Regions from separate parts of the Micromonospora sp. NPDC047548 genome, predicted to be linked through region 2. Evidence: predicted binding sites of a transcription regulator. Region 2 holds the regulator's gene; the other holds the start of a gene.
The links. Region 2 encodes HrcA, which represses chaperone genes, less so after heat shock. Its sites were predicted from a motif close to GGTTNGCACNCTCNNNNNGAGNGTGCNAACC; they were not measured.

Region 1: the regulator HrcA is predicted to act here: its motif matches at 3,024-3,054, upstream of groL (chaperonin GroEL).

What each region holds. Positions count from the first base shown of each region.
Region 1 covers NZ_JBEYTI010000001.1:172,617-182,268, forward strand. Annotated here, with positions in the region: gene paaN (phenylacetic acid degradation protein PaaN) at 1-623, shown strand, start outside; gene ABZ807_RS00800 (GNAT family N-acetyltransferase) at 863-1,393, opposite strand; gene ABZ807_RS00805 (cold-shock protein) at 1,616-1,819, shown strand; gene ABZ807_RS00810 (hypothetical protein) at 1,924-2,976, shown strand; gene groL (chaperonin GroEL) at 3,254-4,876, shown strand; gene ABZ807_RS00820 (hypothetical protein) at 4,936-5,178, opposite strand; gene ABZ807_RS00825 (GNAT family N-acetyltransferase) at 5,341-6,261, opposite strand; gene ABZ807_RS00830 (S8 family serine peptidase) at 6,309-8,732, opposite strand; gene ABZ807_RS00835 (glycerol-3-phosphate dehydrogenase/oxidase) at 8,938-9,652, shown strand, end outside.
Region 2 covers NZ_JBEYTI010000020.1:45,576-55,227, forward strand. Annotated here, with positions in the region: gene ABZ807_RS20550 (hypothetical protein) at 1-68, opposite strand, end outside; gene ABZ807_RS20555 (MOSC domain-containing protein) at 190-834, shown strand; gene ABZ807_RS20560 (hypothetical protein) at 868-1,731, opposite strand; gene ABZ807_RS20565 (enoyl-CoA hydratase-related protein) at 1,839-2,648, opposite strand; gene hemW (radical SAM family heme chaperone HemW) at 2,668-3,891, shown strand; gene ABZ807_RS20575 (DUF4870 domain-containing protein) at 3,935-4,549, opposite strand; gene hrcA (heat-inducible transcriptional repressor HrcA) at 4,764-5,786, shown strand; gene dnaJ (molecular chaperone DnaJ) at 5,862-7,004, shown strand; gene ABZ807_RS20590 (16S rRNA (uracil(1498)-N(3))-methyltransferase) at 7,006-7,740, shown strand; gene ABZ807_RS20595 (SDR family oxidoreductase) at 7,792-8,553, opposite strand; gene ABZ807_RS20600 (histidine triad nucleotide-binding protein) at 8,600-8,959, shown strand; gene ABZ807_RS20605 (serine hydrolase domain-containing protein) at 8,956-9,652, shown strand, end outside.

The sequences.
Region 1 (9,652 bases), on a different contig from region 2:
TCCTCATCCCGTCCGGCGGCATCGCCACCGACCAGGGGCACAAGAGCTTCGACGAGGTGGCCGCCGGCATCGCGGGCACGGTCGGCAAGCTCACCGCCGACCCGGCGCGCGGGGTCGAGCTGACCGGCGCCATCGTCAACGAGGGGGTGCTGGAGCGGCTGGACGAGGTCACCAAGGTCGGCGAGCCGGTGCTGGAGTCGCGTACCGTCGAGCACCCGGCGCTGCCCGGCGCGGTGGTGCGGACGCCGGCCATCGTGAAACTCGCCGCCGACGACACCGCCACCTACGGCCGCGAGTGGTTCGGGCCGATCTCGTTCGTCATCGCCACCGACTCCACCGCACACAGCCTGGAGATCCTGCGCGCGACGGTGGGCGAGAAGGGCGCGCTGACCGCCGCCGTCTACTCCACCGACCCCTCGGTGCTGGACGCGGCCGAGGCCGCCGCGGTCGACGTCGGCGTGCACCTGTCCTGCAACCTGACCGGCGGGGTCTTCGTGAACCAGTCGGCCGCGTTCTCGGACTTCCACGGCAGTGGCGCCAACCCGGCCGCCAACGCCGCGCTGACCGACGGCGCGTACGTGGCGAACCGGTTCCGGATCGTGCAGAGCCGGCGGCACGTCTAGGTCTCGGCAGGTCGAGGTCTGGGTTTCCGGGGGAGCCCACCCGCTCCAGGCGGTCAGGCTTGATCCTTCCGCGGGCGGGCTCCCCCGGAAACCCGTGCGGTGTGCGCTGGCGAGCGCCGCTGCCGGGGTCGGGGGTGTGTCTCACCGGGGTGCTGCCCTGCGTGATGGTTCTGATGGTCCGGGGCGGCAGTCCGGGGCGGCAGTCCGGGGTGCTGCCCGGTGTGCTGGCCCTCGGGTGGTCATGCGGGGCGGCGCATCTGGAGCTCGCGCAGGGCCGGGACGGTGGGGTGCGGCACGCGTACCCCGGTGTCGGTGAAGCCCAGCCGGCGGTAGGCGCGGTAGGCGCGCTCGTTGCCGACCACCACCTCCAGCATCAGCTCCGGCCGGCCGCACGCGCGCGACCAGGCGGCCACCCCGTCGATCAGTTCGCCGACCAGGCCGCTGCCCCGCCAGGCCGGGGTCACGTAGACGGCGTAGACGACGGTCAGGCCGGGCTCGTCCGGGGCGGCGATGCCGCCGGCGTGGCCGACCAGCCGGCCGCCGGGGTCGGCGACGAACTGCGCGGTGTGGTCGCCCCGGGAGACGTGGGCGATCCGGGCCGTGTAGTCGGCGTGCGGGCGGGCGGCGGCCTGGGCGACGGTCTCCAGGAACGCCAGCGGCGCGTCCGCGAGCATCTCCAGCCGCAGCGCCCGCATCCGGGCGGCGTCCTCGGGGCGTACCCGGCGGACGGTGGCTCTCCGGGCTTCCGACCGGGCCGGGGTAGCTGTCATGTCCGCATGCATACCGCAGCGACGACCACCGATGGGCGAACGGTCGGCGGAGCGCCGGAATATGCCCGATTTGGGGTCGTGCACGACCGTCACGCCTCGTGTAGCGTGCGATTTCGGTCACCGATTCAGCGGCCCTCACCGATCGCCGAAGCGGTGGTCCTCCGGTGCCGGTCCGCCGGCCTCCGGGGTCGTGGAACGCCGCGCAGAGTGAGGAAGTGCACCGTGGCACAGGGCACCGTGAAGTGGTTCAACGCCGAGAAGGGCTACGGCTTCATCGCCGTCGACGGCGGCCAGGACGTCTTCGTCCACTTCTCCGCCATCGAGATGGACGGCTACAAGGCGCTGGACGACGGCCAGCGGGTGGAGTTCGACATCGCCCAGGGCCAGAAGGGCCCGCAGGCCGAGCGGGTCCGCGTCATCGCCTGAGTCGGGCCCGGTCCCGCTCGCCGGTCGGCCCCCGTGCGGGGCAGCGGCGCGGGCGGGCGCCAGGGAAGATCATGGGCCGATCCCGCCGTCACTGAGGAGGGTCCATGTCCGACCAGTCCCCGTCGGGTCCGCCCGAACCCGGTCCCGTCGGTCCGCCCGCGCCGACCGGCCCGGTCGAGCCCGCCGGTCCGCACCAGGGCTGGGTCTTCCCGCCCACCGGCGGGTTCCCGCCCGGCTCCGGCCCGCACGCCGGCTTCCCTCCGGGCTACCCGCCGTACGGCGGTCACCTCCCGTACGGCTGGCCGGCCGCCGGCGGGTGGGACCCGGCCGACCCGCTGGTGAACCCGCCGTACGCCGGCGTCAACGGCTGGTTCGCCCGGTGCGCCGGGGCGCTGCGCCGCAGCTGGCGCACGTTGCTGCCGGTCATGCTGCTCACCCAGGCCCTCCCCGCCGCGGTGATCTCGATCATCAGCCTCGGGCTGGACCCGACGCCGCGGCTGGAGTCGAGGCCCGCGGACGGTTCGCTGCCCGAGGGCTACCTGGGCGACCTCGTCACGTTCGGGGCCTGGATGCTGGTCGCCAGCCTGCTCCTCCTCGTGGTGCAGAGCGTGGGCTGGGCGGCGGGGACGTGGGTGCTCACCCGGCAGGCGGCCGGTGTCCCGGCCGACCTCGGCGGCGCGCTGCGCTACGGCCTGCGCCGGGCGCCGGGCCTGTACGCCTGGAGCCTGCTGATGGGTGTGATCCTCACGGTCGGTTTCGCCTTCTGCGTGCTGCCCGGCGTCTACCTCGCCTTCGCGCTCGCCCTGGCCGGACCGGTCTATCTCTTCGAGCGGCAGAACCCGATCGGCCGCTCGTTCCGCTTCTTCCACGACCGGCTCGGCATGGTGCTGGGCCGGGTCGCGCTGGTGGCGGTGGCGGTCGTCCTCGGCAGCGTGGTCGGCGCGGTGCTGGAGGTCGTGGGCAAGGCGCCGCTGGGCACCGACCCGTTCGCGGCGCCGGGCTCCACGGTGGGCGCCGTCGCGGTGGTCGTGGTGACCGCCGTGCTGGTCGTCCCGGTCTACCTGGTGCAGCTGGTCGGGCTGGTCGTGACCTACGCCGAGCAGCGGGCCCACGAGGCTCCGGTGAACGTCGCGCGACTGGCGACGGAACTCGGCTGACCGGCCCGATCGTGCTTGCACTCGACAGGGGAGAGTGCTAAACAAGTCATTGGCACTCGCATACCGTGAGTGCCAATGGTCGGGGCGGTAGGGCCACGGCCGCACGGGCGTCTCGATGGCGCCGGGGCGGCACATGGCCGGTCGTCGCGGGCTGTCCGGCCCGGCCGAAGGACGTCGTCGTCGCCAGGTGGCGACGTCCCAAGGTGCGTACACCAGGCGGCCCATCCGGGGCACAAAAACTCGGGTGGCCCGTGAGTGTCCAGGAGGACAACGCCGTATGGCCAAGATGATCGCGTTCGACGAAGAGGCGCGCCGCGGCCTCGAGCGGGGCATGAACCAGCTCGCCGACGCCGTGAAGGTGACGCTCGGCCCCAAGGGCCGCAACGTCGTGCTCGAGAAGAAGTGGGGTGCCCCCACCATCACCAACGATGGTGTGAGCATCGCCAAGGAGATCGAGCTCGAGGACCCCTACGAGAAGATCGGCGCCGAGCTGGTCAAGGAGGTCGCCAAGAAGACCGACGACGTGGCCGGTGACGGCACGACGACGGCGACCGTCCTGGCCCAGGCCCTGGTCCGCGAGGGCCTGCGCAACGTGGCCGCCGGCGCCAACCCGATGGCCCTGAAGCGGGGCATCGAGGCCGCCGTGGCCAGCGTTTCGGAGGAGCTGCTCAAGCTCGCCAAGGACGTGGAGACCAAGGAGCAGATCGCCTCCACCGCCTCCATCTCTGCCGGTGACAACACCGTCGGCGAGATCATCGCCGAGGCGATGGACAAGGTCGGCAAGGAAGGCGTCATCACCGTCGAGGAGAGCAACACCTTCGGCCTGGAGCTCGAGCTCACCGAGGGTATGCGCTTCGACAAGGGCTACGTCTCCGCGTACTTCATGACCGACCCGGAGCGCATGGAGGCCGTCTTCGACGACCCCTACCTCCTGATCGTCAACAGCAAGATCGCGTCCGTGAAGGACCTGCTCCCGATCCTGGAGAAGGTCATGCAGTCGGGCAAGCCGCTGCTGATCATCGCCGAGGACATCGAGGGCGAGGCCCTGGCGACCCTGGTCGTCAACAAGGTCCGGGGCACCTTCAAGTCGGTCGCCGTCAAGGCGCCGGGCTTCGGTGACCGCCGCAAGGCCATGCTGGCCGACATCGCCATCCTCACCGGTGGCCAGGTCATCAGCGAGGAGGTCGGCCTCAAGCTGGACGCCGTCGGCCTCGACATGCTGGGCCGCGCCCGCAAGGTCGTGGTGACCAAGGACGAGACCACCATCGTCGACGGTGCCGGCGACGCCGAGCAGATCCAGGGTCGGGTCAACCAGATCCGGGCCGAGATCGACAAGAGCGACTCTGACTACGACCGCGAGAAGCTGCAGGAGCGGCTGGCCAAGCTGGCCGGCGGCGTTGCGGTGATCAAGGTCGGCGCGGCCACCGAGGTCGAGCTCAAGGAGCGCAAGCACCGCATCGAGGACGCCGTCCGCAACGCGAAGGCCGCCGTCGAGGAGGGCATCGTCCCGGGTGGTGGCGTCGCGCTGGTGCAGGCCGGCAAGTCTGCCTTCGACAAGCTGGACCTGACCGGCGACGAGGCCACCGGTGCGCAGATCGTCAAGATCGCGCTGGACGCCCCGCTGCGGCAGATCGCCGTCAACGCCGGCCTCGAGGGTGGCGTGGTCGTCGAGCGCGTCCGCAACATCGAGGCGGGTCACGGCCTCAACGCCGCGACCGGCGAGTACGTGGACCTGCTGGCCGCCGGCATCATCGACCCGGCCAAGGTGACCCGGTCGGCGCTGCAGAACGCCGCCTCGATCGCGGCGCTCTTCCTCACCACCGAGGCCGTCGTGGCGGACAAGCCGGAGAAGACCCCGGCCGCCCCGGCTGGTCCGGGTGGCGGGGACATGGACTTCTGAGTCCAGCTCCGAACGCCGAAAGGGGCGGGCCGCGCGAGCGGTCCGCCCCTTTCCGTCGGTCAGGGCAGGGTGTGCTGGTTACGCCGCTTCTGCGCCCGGTCGTACGGCGGGCGGACGGCGACCGGCTCGTCCACCACGGTCACCGGGTCGTCGGCCTCCGACTCGTCGACCCCGGCCATCTCGACGAGCTGCTCGGCGTCGCCGTAGTCCCGCCGGTCGAACGGCACTCCGATGGGCGGGTCACCGACCGGTGTCCAGGTGTGGGGCACCGCGTCGTCGGTCTGTTCGTTGTCCGTGGTCATGGCCGCCTCCTCTACCAAAACGGTAGGGGGCGTCGATCACTCACGTGGGCGAATGGCATTATCAGGGTCTATATCCTATTCGCCCGGTTGTCGATCCGTCCCGGGTCCGGCAGCGTCCGGCAGGATCGTCAGAGCGTCCGGCGGTGCCGGTCAGAGCGGGCCTCAGAGCGTCCGGCGGTACAGGAAGAAGACCCGCTCGATCCGCGCGCCCGCGCTGCCGGCGTAGAACGGCACCGGCCCCACCCAGCCGATCTGCGCCGCCGGGATCCCGGCCTCGTGCTGGTCGCGCAGGCAGCGGCGCAGCAGCACCCCGCCGATGCCCGAACCCTCCGCCGCCGGCGCGGTGCCCATCGGGCCGAACCAGCTCGGCCGGGACGAACCCCAGGCCGCGAAGCCGATGATCTCCCCGGCCCGCTCCGCGAGGTGGCAGCCCGCGCCGTCGCGGCCGACCGAGCCGGCCAGCTCGCCGTCCCAGGCGCCGCCGAAGGTGGACCGGGCGAAGCCGGCCAGCGCCGGCAGGTCCGCCGGCTCCGCCCGGCGTATTGACACGCCCTGGCTGGCCAGCCGGGCCTCCGCCGGCTCCGTCGTGCGCAGCGCCGGTGATCCGTCGTACGACAGGTCGGCGGTCATGTTCCACCCGGTCCGGTCCTGCCGGTAGCCGAGCGCCAGCGCCAGGCAGACCGCCGGGGTGTACCGCACGTCGATGCCCGGCCAGGCGTAGTACGGCGGGTTCCCGGCCAGCAGCAGCTCGGCCGCGCCGAGACCGGCGAGTCGCCGTTCCGCCTCGGCGACCAGGGCCCGGCCGACACCCCGGCGACGCCGCTGCGGCGCGACCGCGATCAGGTCGACGTGCCCGAGCCGCGGGTCCGCCGCCGAAACCGATCCGATCAGCACCCCGACCAGTTCGTCCCCCGCGTACGCCCCGAGCGGCAGCACCGTCCGGTCCGCCGCCGCCCGGGGCCAGAGGGCGGTCACCACGGACTCCGCCTCGGCGGCGTCCTCGGGCAGGTCGAGCGCGCGGCCGCAGAACGCGACCACGGCGGGAACCCGGTCGGCGGGCAGATCGGCGAGGATGAACTCCATGGTGGCCGACCCTAGATCAACCACCACGGGTCGGCGCAAGACCCCGCTCAGCCGGCCCGGGCCGCCCGCACCGCCGCGTACGCGTCGACGATGCCGGCGCCGTCGATGCGCTCCTCCGCGCCGCAGGTGTCCTGCGGAGCATGCGAGGGGTAGTTCGTCGAAGCCGGCTTCGCCGTCTCCCGCAGGATCCGCCGCGTGCGCTCCAGGTCGCCGACGAGCGCCGGGTTCGCCGACCACATCAGCGCCACCACGCCCGCCACCTGCGGCGTCGCCATCGAGGTCCCGTCCAGGGTGGCGTAGCCGCCGCCGGGCATCGCGGAGAGCACGCCCGCGCCCGGGGCGACCAGGTCCGGTTTGGCGGCTCCGCCGGGGGCCGGGCCACGGCTCGAGAACCGGGTGACCAGCCTCCTGTTGTCCACCGCGCCGACGGTCACCACGTCCGGGTACGGCGCGGGCGGGTCGGCGATCGAGCCGCAGTACGGGCCGGTGTTGCCGGCGGCAGCCACCACGAGGATGCCGGCGGCGGCCAGCGCCCCGGTGGCGGGGCGCAGCACCCCGACGTCACAGCCCTCGATCGGTGGGCAGCCCCAGGAGTTGGTCAGCACGTCCGGTGCCCGCGCCGGCCGGCCGTCGGTGAAAGGGTCGCCGCCGGGCGGGAAGGGGGCCAGCATGAACTGGAGACAGTCCAGGTAGCGCGCGGGGCTGCCGAGGTTGCGGGCGAGGTTGACGCAGCCCACCCAGCGCGCGTCCGGGGCCACCCCGACGCCGTCCCGACCCACCGCGCTGCCCACCGTGTGGGTGCCGTGCCCGTTGGCGTCGTTCGGGGTGCGGGTGTGGTCCCACGGGTCGTACCAGGAGTCGTCGCCGCCCCGGAAGCCGTCGGCGAGCGCCGGGTGGTGGCCGTCCACGCCCGAGTCCGAGCTGCCGACCACCACCCCCGAACCGGTCACTCCCAGCTCCGACCAGACCCGGTCGGCGCCGATCATCCGGATGTTCCAGGCCGGACCGGCGGGCGCCGGCGCGTCCCCGTGGGTGGTCGGCGCGGAAGCGGGCAGCGGGCGTACCCGCTGGCTGACCAGCACCCGGGACACCTCGGGGCGGCCGGAGAGCCAGGCCCGCACCGCCGGGCCGCCGTCGGTCTCGATCGCGTTGACCAGGTAGTAGGGGGTCGGGCGCAGGCGCAACCGGGTCAGCTCCCGGCGCAGGTCGCCCTGGGTCCGCTCGGCGGTGGCGACCAGCCGGCGGTATACCTCGACGGCGCGCGCGTCACGACCGGCCCGGCCCGGCGTACCGGCCGGGATGCCGGCGAGGTCGGCCTGCTCGCGTAGCACCACCAGCAGCCGGTCGCCGTGCAGCCCGGGCTGTCCGGGGACCACGTCGACCACCCCGACCGCGACCAGCAGTACGCCGGCGACCAGCGCGGCCACCCGCCGGCTCGGCGTGACCCCCCGGGGTCGGGCGAGCAGGACGCCGTACCCGACGGCGAGCAGTACCGCGACGGCGAGCCCGGCGACCGCGGCGGCCGCCACCCAGAACGGCACGTCGCGGCTGGTGGTCAGGAGGACCGAGATCTCCTCCGGGTCGGCGAAGGCGAGCGGGCCGAACAGCGCGAGCCCGACCAGCCAGCGGGCGGGTCCGGCGACCGGGGTGCCGGTCCGGCGGGTCGCCGCGTACAGGGCGGCGAGCGTGAAGGCGACCGGCGGCACGCCGAGCAGGGCGGGCAGTTGGGCCCCGGAGTGCCCGGTGCCGGCGGCGAGCAGCAGCAGGGTCACCCCGCAGGCCAGGCCGCCGACCAGCACCAGCCGGGCCGGGCGGGGTGGCTCGCCGCCGCCGAGGGGGGACCAGAACCGCCGGTCGAGCAGCACCCCGGCCAGCGCGCCCACCGCCGCGGCGGCGAGCGCGGCGAGCACGGTCTCCAGCAGCCCGCCCAGCGCGCCGAGCCAGGCCCAGGGGAGCAGCAGCGCCAGCCCGGCGGCCACCGCGAGCAGGGTGACCGGATCCGGCCGGCGGCCGCCCGGCGCGTCCGGGGTGTCGCCGGGGATGCGGCGTCGGTCCGGCAGCCGGGCGGCGACCAGCGCCAGCACGGCGGCGGTGGCGGCCAGCGCGGCCAGGTAGAGCTCGTGGTGCACGGGCGGGAGCGCCCGCAGCGCGCCGAGCGCGCCGAACGCGAGCACCCCGGCCAGCCAGGCCCGGCCGGTGGCCCGGACCGCCGCGGACCGGGGCAGCAGCGCCACCAGCAGGGCCGGCAGGCCCACCAGCAGGACGGTGGCCAGGGAGACCGCCGGCCAGATCCAGGGCCACCGGTGCAGCCCGCTGGCCAGCAGCACCTGGTCGACGGACCAGCCGACGACCTGGAGCAGCACGGTGGCCGCCACCGTCCAGCCGCCCGCCAGCACGGCCGCCACCACCGCCCAGGGGTTGGCGGACCGGCCGGTCCCGTCGCTTCCGGTGAGAGGTGGCTCGGCCCGCATCTGGAAACAGTACGACGCCCGGCCCGCTCCCCGGCGTCTGTACCGTCCCGGCGTGCCCGGATCCGGCTTTTCGCTGCCCGGTCCGTGGGCGGGGCCCGGGCCGGTGCCGGACGGTGGGTGATCCGGCCGCTCCCGGCCCGGGCGGGGGCGGGGCCTGCTGCCCGGGACCCCGGGCGGTTACGGTGGACGGGTGCGCGACCCCAACGTGACCAGATCCGCCGCCGGCCAGCTCTCCCCGGAGCGCCGCGCCGCGGACCTGCGCCGGCTCCGGTCCGAACGGTTCGACGTGCTGGTCATCGGCGGTGGCGTGACCGGGGCGGGCGCCGCGCTGGACGCCGCCTCCCGAGGGCTCAAGGTGGCCCTGGTGGAGGCCCGCGACTACGCCGCCGGCACCTCCAGCCGGTCCAGCAAGTTGATCCACGGCGGCCTGCGCTACCTGGAGCAGTTGGAGTTCCACCTGGTCCACGAGGCGCTGACCGAGCGTGGCCTGCTCGCCACCCGGCTCGCCCCGCACCTGGTCCGGCCGGTGCCGTTCCTGGTGCCGCTGCCCGCCGGTCGGGGGCTGCGCGACCTGCCGGCCCGGGCCTTGCGCCGCTCCTACTACGGGGCCGGCGTGGCGGCCTACGACGCCTTTGCCGGTGTCTTCGGCGGTGGGCGGGGGATGCCGCTGCACCGGCACCTGACCCGGGAGGGCGCCCGCCGGATCTTCCCCAGCCTGCGGTCCGACTCGCTGGCCGGCGCCATCCGCTACTACGACGGCCAGGTCGACGACGCCCGGCTGGTGGTGACGCTGGCCCGCACCGCGGCCAGCCTCGGTGCGACCGTGGTGAGCAGCGCCCGCGCGGTCGGGCTGATCCGGCAGGCCCGTGAGGTGACCGGGGTCCGGGTCCGCGACCTGGAGGCGCCCGCCGGTTCCCCGG
Region 2 (9,652 bases):
TCCCGGCGGGCGTGGATCTCGGCCAGCGCGTCGGCGGCGGCCGCGGGGGAGACGGCGGGTTCGGACACGGCGTTCTCCTTGAGAGTGAGGCGAGTACTTGCCTATAAGGAAAGTAAACAACTTGCTTTCCTTGTAGGCAAGTACTTTCCGGGGAAGCCGTCACCCGAGTAACCGACTAGGCTGACGGCCATGACGGGCAGGCTGGCGGCGGTGAACCTCGGCGTGGTGACCGAGGCGGAGTGGGCGGGCGACGTGAGCGGCCGCAGCGGCATCGACAAGCGGCCGGTCGACGGCGCGGTGCTGTTGCGCGCCGACGGGGTGACCGGAGACTTCATCGGCGAACGCGCCCACCACGGCGGCCCCGACCAGGCGGTCTACGCGTACGCGGCGGAGGACGCCGAGTGGTGGTCGGCCGAGCTGGGGCGCACCGTCCCGCCCGGCGGGTTCGGCGAGAACCTGACCACCTGGGCGGTGGACGTGACCGGGGCGGTCATCGGCGAGCAGTGGGCGATCGGCTCGGCGGTGCTCCAGGTGACCAAGCCGCGCACCCCGTGCACCACCTTCGCCGGCTTCTGGGGCGTACCCGACCTGATCAGGCGGTTCACGGTGCGGGCGGCGCCCGGGGCGTACCTGCGGGTGCTGCGCGAGGGCGAGGTCGGCGCGGGCGACCCGGTCGAGGTGGTGGACCGCCCGGCGCACGGGGTCACCATCGGCGAGGTGTTCCGGGCGACGAGCCTCGAACCGGAGTTGCTGCCCCGGCTGCTCGACGCCGCCGAGCTGCCGGAGCCGATCCTGGCGAAGGTGCGCCGCCGGGTGGCGGGCAGCCGCCCCTGACCCGGTCGCCGTCCGCGCGGCGGGCGGCCGGGGTCACCCCTCGGCGAAGACCTCCGCCAACACCTGGGCGTCGGCGGGACGGCCGTCGGACACCTTGGCCCAGGTGCCCTCCTCGGCGGTCCACTCCAGGTTGGCGAAGCGGACCCGCTTCACGCCGTGGTCGGGCGCGTGCGACACCAGCCAGTGGGCGTACCGCCAGCCGTCGCGACGGTCGGCGGCGGGCACGGTGAGCCCGGTCAGTGCGGCGACCGTGCCGGTGCCCGTCAGGCCCCAGTCCAGGGTCAGGCCGCGGGTCAGCGCGGCCGCGGCGGCCTCGCCCCGCATCGCCGGCGTCCGGCCCACCGTGCAGGCCACGGCGCCGGTCGCCTCGCCGAGCAGGGCCCGGGTCAGCACCTCGGACTCGTCCGCCCACTTCTGGTACGCCGTCGGGAAGGCCGACCGCTGGACCGCCTGGGCCGCGTCGGTGACCCGCATCGTCTCCCAGCCGCGCACCTTCTTCAGTGCGGCGTAGAACCGGTTCGCCGCGTACCGCTGGTCGCGGATCTGCTCCGGGGTGCCCCAGCCCTGGCTGGGTCGCTGCTGGAACAGGCCGACCGAGTCCCGGTCGCCGCCGGCGAGGTTGCGCAGGCCGGACTCCTGGTACGCGGTGGCCAGGGCCACCACCACCGCCCGCTCGGGCATCTGCCGCTGGATGCCGATCGCCGCGATGGTCGCCGCGTTCGCCATCTGGTCGGCGTCCAGCACCACCGTGCCGTCGGCCTGGACGGTGCAGGTGCGGCTGGCGACGGGGAGCCGGAGCTGTCCACCGAGCTGGCGGACGACGACCCAGACCCCGAGAAGGGCGACGACCGCGAACACGACACCGGCTGCCACTATTGCCCTGGTTCGCACCCGCACCTCCTGTCTCACGGTCCACACCAGCGTACGTCTCCGAAACGCGAGCCGGGTCGGCCGACCGGTTCACGTTCCCGGGATAAAAGGAAGAAAACCGCCCGAGGTGGGCGCTACCGTGCCTGCTCTGCCGGACCACCGTCCAGAGCGGCCACCCATCGAGCAGATCGCTTCTCGCGGAAGGCCAGCACTCCCTCGCGGCCCTCCTCGGAGAGGAAGTAGCCGGTGGAGAGGGCGGACAGCTCGGCGATCTCGCCGCGCAGGTCGGTGGCGGCCGGGCGGCGCAGCAGTTCCTTCGCGCCGGTCAGCGCCCGCGGCGCCCCCCGTACCAGCGAGGCGCACCAGCGCTCCACCGCCGCGTCCAGCCCGTCCGCCGGGACGGCCGCGGTCACCAGGCCGATCTCGGCGGCCCGCCGGCCGTCGAAGATGTCCCCGGTCAGGTACAGCTCGGCCGCCGCGCGCGGGTGCAACCGGGGCAGCACGGTGGCGGAGATGACCGCGGGAATCACCCCGATCCGCACCTCGGTGAAGGCGAACGTCGCCTCCTGCGCGCAAACCGCCAGGTCGGCGGCCGCGATCAGGCCCAGCCCGCCGGCCCGGGCCGGCCCGGCCACCCTCGCCAGCACCGGCTTCGGGCACTCCCAGACCGCTGCCAGCACGTCGCCCAGCATCCCGGCCGGCACGGTCCCGCTGGCGTACGCGGCGGACGTCTCCTTCAGGTCCGCGCCCGAGCAGAAGACCGGCCCGGTGTGGTCCAGCACGATCACCCGTACGGCGTCGTCGGCGACCGCCGCGGCGATCCCGGCCAGCAGCTCGGTCATCAGGGGAGTGGAGAGCGCGTTGCGGTTGTGCGGGCTGTCCAGGGTGAGGGTGGTCACCCCACGGGCCGTGGCGACCCGCACGAGGCGGTCGGGAGACGTCATGCCGGGCACACTAGTGGCCATGCCCGGCGTCCTTCCAGAAGGCGAGACCGTCCCCGTCGACGGGTCGCTGCCCGCCACCGCCCTGAGCGCGGTCGGCGCGCGCGGCTTCGGCGTGTACGTCCACGTGCCGTTCTGCGCCAGCCGCTGCGGGTACTGCGACTTCAACACCTACACCGCCGCTGAGCTCGGCGGCGGCGCCGACCGGGAGTCGTACGCCGACACCGTCCTGGCCGAGCTGGCGCTGGCCGCCCGGGTCCTCGGCGACACCCCGCCGCCGCGGGTGGACACCGTCTTCGTCGGCGGCGGCACGCCCACCCTGCTCCCCGCCGACGACCTGGCCCGCATCCTGGACGGCATCGACCGCACCTGGGGGCTGGCCGCCGACGTCGAGGTGACCACCGAGGCCAACCCCGAGTCGGTCACCCCGCAGTCGTTGCGCACGCTGCGGACGGCCGGGTACACCCGGATCTCGCTGGGCATGCAGTCCGCCGCGCCCGGGGTGCTGGCGATCCTCGACCGGAAGCACAGCGCCGGCCGGGCCACCGCCGCCGCACTGGAGGCCCGCGACGCCGGGTTCGACCACGTCAACCTGGATCTGATCTACGGCACGCCGGGGGAGCGCGCGGAGGACTTCGCCGCCTCACTCGACCAGGTGGTCGCCGCCGGGGTGGACCACGTCAGCGCGTACGCCCTGATCGTGGAGGACGGCACCCGGCTCGCCGCCCGGATGCGGCGCGGCGAGCTGCCGTACCCCTCGGACGACGTGGCCGCGGACCGGTACCTGGCCGCGGAGGCCGCCCTCGGCGCGGCCGGCTTCTCCTGGTACGAGGTCTCCAACTGGGCCCGCTCCGAGGCGGCCCGGTGCCGGCACAACCTGCTCTACTGGACCGGCGCGGACTGGTGGGGCCTCGGCCCGGGGGCGCACAGCCACGTCGGCGGGGTGCGCTGGTGGAACGTCAAGCACCCCACGGCGTACGCGAAGCGCCTGGCCGCCGGGGAGTCACCCGGCCTGGCCCGGGAGGTGCTGAGCGCCGACGAGGCGCACATGGAGGACGTCATGCTCCGGCTGCGGCTCGCTTCGGGGCTGCCGCTGGACGCCCTCGACCCGGCGGGCCGGGCGGGTGCCGAGCGGGCGCTGGCCGACGGCCTGCTGGCCGGCCCGGAGTACGCGGCCGGCCGCGCCGTGCTCACCCTGCGCGGCCGGCTGCTCGCCGACGCCGTGGTACGGGACCTGCTGCCCTGACCTGCCGCGGGCCGGCCGGCCCACGCGGGCCGGCCGGGACCGGTCACTTCTTGAAGGCGTAGCTCATCGGGTAGCGGTAGACCACACCCTCGGTGGCCTTCACGCCGCCGATGATGCCGAAGATGATCGGCACCAGGGCGGTCAGCAGCGGGATGAAGAAGAGGATCCCGCAGGTGATGATGGCCAGGACGAAGCCGATGGCGCTGGCGATCGCCCAGGTGATCTGGAAGTTCAGCGAGGCCGTCGCGTGCGCCTGCACGGTGGGCGACTGCTGACCCTTGGCGGAGAGCGCGATCAGCGGCGCCACCCAGCCGAGCAGACTGCCGCCGACGATCACGCCGACCGGGCCGCCGAAGTGCGCGATCAGCGACCAGGTCTTGTCGTCGTTGGTGGCGTAGCCGCCGCCGGGAGCGCCGTATCCGCCGGCGGTCGGATAGCCGACGCCCGGCGCGGAGTAGCCGCCCGGCGGGGGGTAGCCGCCCGACGGCGGTTGGCCACCGGTGGGTGGCGGATAGCCGCCGGGCGGGGGATAGCCGCCCGCGGCCGGTGCCCCGGACAGTGGTGCGGTGGGCGGCTCGTACGACGAGCCGGAGGGGGCGGTCGGGTCCGGCCGGTCGCCGGGGTCCCCCGCTCCGGGAGGGCGAGGTGGTTCAGTCATGGATGTCACGGTAGGGGCTGGTGGCAAGGGTGCACCAGAGCGACATCGCGCGGGATGTCCGGCTGTTCGGCCCTGTCGCCGCACCGGTGGTCTGTCGCTGATCATCGCGCTGGCGGGGGCGCCGACGTAGACTGGCACTCGCTACAGTCGAGTGCCAGTGCGCTCGCCCGGGGCGGGCCAGCTGCCCCGGGCCGACCTGCGTCAGGAGGTGGAGATGGGTCTCGACGACCGCAAGCTCGCCGTGCTGCGCGCGATCGTCGAGGACTACGTCGCCACGCAGGAGCCGGTCGGCAGCAAGGCCCTGGTCGAGCGGCACCAGCTCGGCGTCTCCCCGGCGACGGTGCGCAACGACATGGCCGTGCTGGAGGAGGAGGGCTACATCCGGCAGCCGCACACCAGTGCCGGCCGGGTGCCCACCGACCGTGGCTACCGCCTCTTCGTCGACCGGCTCTCCCGGGTCAAGCCGCTGAGCCCGGCCGAACGCCGGGCGATCGAGCGCTTTCTGGTCGGCGCGGTCGACCTGGACGACGTGGTGCACCGCACCGTCCGGCTGCTGGCCCAGCTGACCCGGCAGGTCGCCGTGGTGCAGTACCCCAGCCTGGCCCGTTCGTCGGTACGCCACCTGGAGCTGGTGCCGATCTCCACCACCCGGCTGATGCTGGTCATGATCGCCGACACCGGCCGGGTCGAGCAGCGGCTGGTGGAGCTGCCCGCGCCGATCCCCGCCGACCACGTCACCGACCTGCGCCGGCTGGTCAACGAGAAGCTGGTCGGCAGCCGGCTGTCGGAGACCCCGCCGCTGGTCCAGGCGCTGGTCGACGAGTCCGCCCCGCACCTGCGCGGGGCGATGACCACGCTCTCCACGGTGCTGCTGGAGACGCTGGTCGAACGGCACGAGGAGCGCATCGCGCTGGCCGGCACCGCCAACCTGACCCGGGGCGGCCTGCTCGACTTCCAGGGCTCGCTTCGCCCCATCCTCGAGGCGCTCGAGGAGGAGGTGGTGCTGCTCAAGCTCATCGGCGAGGCCGAGCCGAGCACCACCCGGGTGCTGATCGGCGACGAGAACGAGATCGACAACCTGCGGGCCGCCTCGGTGGTCAGCACCGGGTACGGCCCGGGCGCGACCATCGTCGGCGGCCTGGGCGTGCTCGGACCCACCCGGATGGACTACCCCGGCACCATCGCCACGGTGAGGGCCGTGGCACGCTACGTGGGCGAGCTGCTGGCCCAGAACTGACCCAGGGCAGGGGCCGGTGGCCGGCTCCGGCCGACGACCGCGCAACGCGAGACGAACATGAGGACACCGAACGCAGTGGCCAGGGACTACTACGGCATTCTCGGCGTGAGCCGGGAGGCCTCCGACGACGAGATCAAGCGCGCCTATCGCAAGCTGGCGCGGCAGTTCCACCCGGACGTCAATCCGGACCCGGAGGCACAGGAGAAGTTCAAGGACATCAACGCCGCGTACGAGGTCCTATCGGACGACCGGAAGCGGCAGATCGTCGACCTCGGCGGCGACCCGCTCGCCCCGGGTGGCGGCGGCGCCGGCCCGGGCGGTCCCGGCGGGGCGGGCCCGTTCGTCGGTTTCCAGGACATCATGGACGCGTTCTTCGGCGGTGCCGCGGGCGGCGCCCGGGGGCCGCGGTCACGCACCCGGCCGGGCGCCGACGCGATCCTGCGGCTGGAGCTGGACCTGCACGAGACCGCGTTCGGCGTCGAGGCGCCGATCACCGTGGACACCGCGGTGCTCTGCACCACCTGCTCGGGCGCCGGCACCGCGGCCGGCACCCACCTGGCCACCTGCGAGGCGTGCGGCGGCCGGGGCGAGGTGCAGTCGGTGCAGCGCACCTTCCTCGGCCAGGTGGTCTCCGCTCGCCCCTGCACCGTCTGCCAGGGGTACGGCACCACCATCCCGCACCCCTGCCCGACCTGCGCCGGGGACGGCCGGGTGCGCACCCGCCGCTCGCTGACCGTCAAGATCCCCGCCGGGGTCGAGGACGGCATGCGGATCCGGCTGGCCCAGCAGGGCGAGGTGGGCCCGGGTGGCGGCACCGCCGGCGATCTCTACGTGGAGATCCACGAGCGGCCGCACGACGTGTACTCCCGCAAGGGCGACGACCTGCACTGCCGGGTCACCGTGCCGATGACCGCCGCCGCCCTCGGCACCCGGCTGACCATCAAGACGCTGGACAGCGAGGAGACGGTCGACGTCAAGGCCGGCACCCAGCCGGGCAGCACGCTGCGGCTGCGCGCCCGGGGCGTGCCGCACCTGCGCGGCACCGGCCGGGGTGACCTCTACGTCCACCTCGACGTGCGGACCCCGGCCAAGCTCGACGCCGACCAGGAGCGGATGCTGCGCGACTTCGCCAAGACCCGGGGCGAGGAGGTCGCCGAGCTGACCAAGCAGGGCGGCTTCTTCTCCCGGATGCGCGACGCCTTCAACGGGCACGCCTGACGTGTCCGCGCCGCTGTTCCTGGTCGAGGCGCTGCCCACCGGCGACACGCTGACCCTGGACGGCCCGGAGGGCCACCACGCGGCCACCGTGCAGCGGCTGCGCGTCGGCGAGGAACTGCTCCTCGCCGACGGTCGGGGCGGCACGGCCGCCGCGGTGGTCACCGCCGTCGGCCGGGGCACCCTCGACCTCGACGTCACCTCCCGGGGGTACGCCGACGCGCCCGTCCCCCGGATCGTGGTGGTGCAGGGCATCGCCAAGGGGGACCGGGGCGAGCTGGCCGTGCAGGCGATGACCGAGGTCGGGGTGGACGAGATCGTGCCCTGGGCGGCGTCCCGCTCGGTGACGCAGTGGCGCGGCGACCGGGGCGTACGGGCCCGGGACAAGTGGGTGGCGACCGCCCGGGAGGCGGCCAAGCAGGCCCGCCGGCCGTGGCTGCCGGTGGTGGCCGGCGCCCCGGACGAGTCCACCGCCACCGTGGTCCGGCGGATCACCGGGGCCGGTGCCGCGTTCGTGCTGCACGAGGAGGCCGAGGAGCGGCTGACCACCGTCGAGCTGCCCGGGACGGGCGAGGTCGTGCTGGTGGTCGGCCCCGAGGGCGGCATCGCCCCGGTCGAGCTGACCGCCTTCGCCGACGCGGGCGCCCGCCCGGTCCGGCTCGGCCCGTCCGTGCTGCGTACGTCCACGGCCGGCGTGGCCGCGCTGAGCGTGCTGGCCACCCGCCTCGGCCGCTGGTAGGCCGTCCCGCCGACAGGCCGGCACGCCGCCACGACGGTGTCGGCGCGCCGGTCAGGTGCGCAGGTACGACGCGCCGTTGAGGTCGACGATGGTGCCGGAGGCCCACTGGGCCTCGGGGCTGGCGAGCCAGTACACCGCGGCGGCGATCTCCTCCGGGCGGGCCACCCGGCCGAAGGGGCTCTGCGCCCGGATCGCGTCGCCCCGCTCGCCGGCCAGGTGCTCGGTCGTCATGTCGGTCGCCACGAACCCGGGCGCGACGGTGGCGACCGCGATGCCGTACGGGGCGAGCGCGACGGCGAGGGACTGGCCGAGCGCGTTCAGGCCGGCCTTGCTGGCGCCGTAGGCGGGCTGGTCCGGCTCGCCCCGGAAGGCGCCCCGGGAGGAGACGTTCACCACCCGGCCACCGCAGTCCCGCATGTGCTGGGCGGCGCACCAGGTGACGTTGGCCGCCCCGGTCAGGTTGGTCTCCAGCACCAGCCGCCACTGCCGCTGCCACTCGGCGTAGGAGGCGCCGAAGACCGGGTGCGGGGCGTCCCGCTCGCCGTACACCCCGGCGTTGTTGACCAGCACGTCCAGGCCGCCGAGCCGCGCCGCAGCCTCGTCCACCATGGCGCGGACCGCGTCGGGGTCGGTGAGGTCGGCGCGGACCACGACGTGCCCGTCGCCGGGGAGTGCGGCGCGGACCGCCTCGGCCGCCTCCGCCGAGTCCCGGTGGTGGATCGCCACCCGGTCCCCGCTCGCCGCGAACGCCCGCGCCACCGCGCGGCCGATGCCGCGCGAGGCCCCCGTCACCAGTACCGCCCGTGAAGTCACGCGGCACATCATGCCCCAGCCGGACGGCACGGCCTACCATGCCCCGATGGGATCCGACTGCCTGTTCTGCCGCATCGTCGCCGGGGAGATCCCGGCCACCATCGTCCGGGAGACCGACACCACCCTCGCCTTCCGCGACATCGACCCGAAGGCGCCGGTGCACGTGCTGGTGATCACGAAGGAGCACTACGCCGACGTGGCCGCGCTCGGGCAGGGTGCCCCGACGCTCGCCGGCGAACTGCTCGCCACGGCGGCGGCGGTGGCGGAGGACGAGGGGTTGCTCGGCGACGGCTACCGGCTGATGTTCAACACCGGCGCGTACGGCGGCCAGGAGGTCTTCCACGTGCACGCGCACCTGCTCGGCGGCGCGCCGCTCGGCCCGATGCTGGCCCGGGACGTCGCGTGACCGCTGGACACGACCGGCTGGCCCGGATGGTGCGCCGGGTGCAGGCCCAGGCCCGGGTGCCGGCCCTCTCGGCGGCCCTGCACCGGGCCGACCGGCCGCTGTGGACCTGCGAGGTCGGCGGGACTGGCACCGACGCCGACCTCGGTCCGGGCACCCGCTTCCGGATCGGCTCGGTGACCAAGACCTTCACCTCGGTGCTGGTGCTGCAGTGCCGCGACGACGGACTGCTCGACCTGGACGACCCGATCGGTCGCCACCTGGCGCTGCCCGCGCACGGGGAGCTGACCGTACGCCGGCTGCTGTCGCACACCGCCGGCCTGCAACGCGAGCCGTACGGCGACGTCTGGGACACGCTGCGCGCTCCTGGCGCGGACGAGCTGGTCGCCGAGCTGGCCCGGGCGGAGCAGGTGCTGCCGACCGGCCGCCGCTACCACTACTCCAACCTGGGCATGGCGCTGCTCGGCCGGCTGGTCGGCGAGCTGCGCGGCGGCTCCTGGGCCGAGGTGCTGGGTGAGCGGGTGCTGACCCCGCTGGGGCTGGCCGGCACCTCGGTCACGCCGGGGCCGCAGGCGGCGACCGGGTTCCTGGTCGACGCGTACTCCGACGAGGCGCACCCGGAGCCGCCGACCGACTTCGGCGCGATCGCCCCGGCCGCCCAGCTGTGGAGCACCGCGACCGACATGGCCCGGTGGG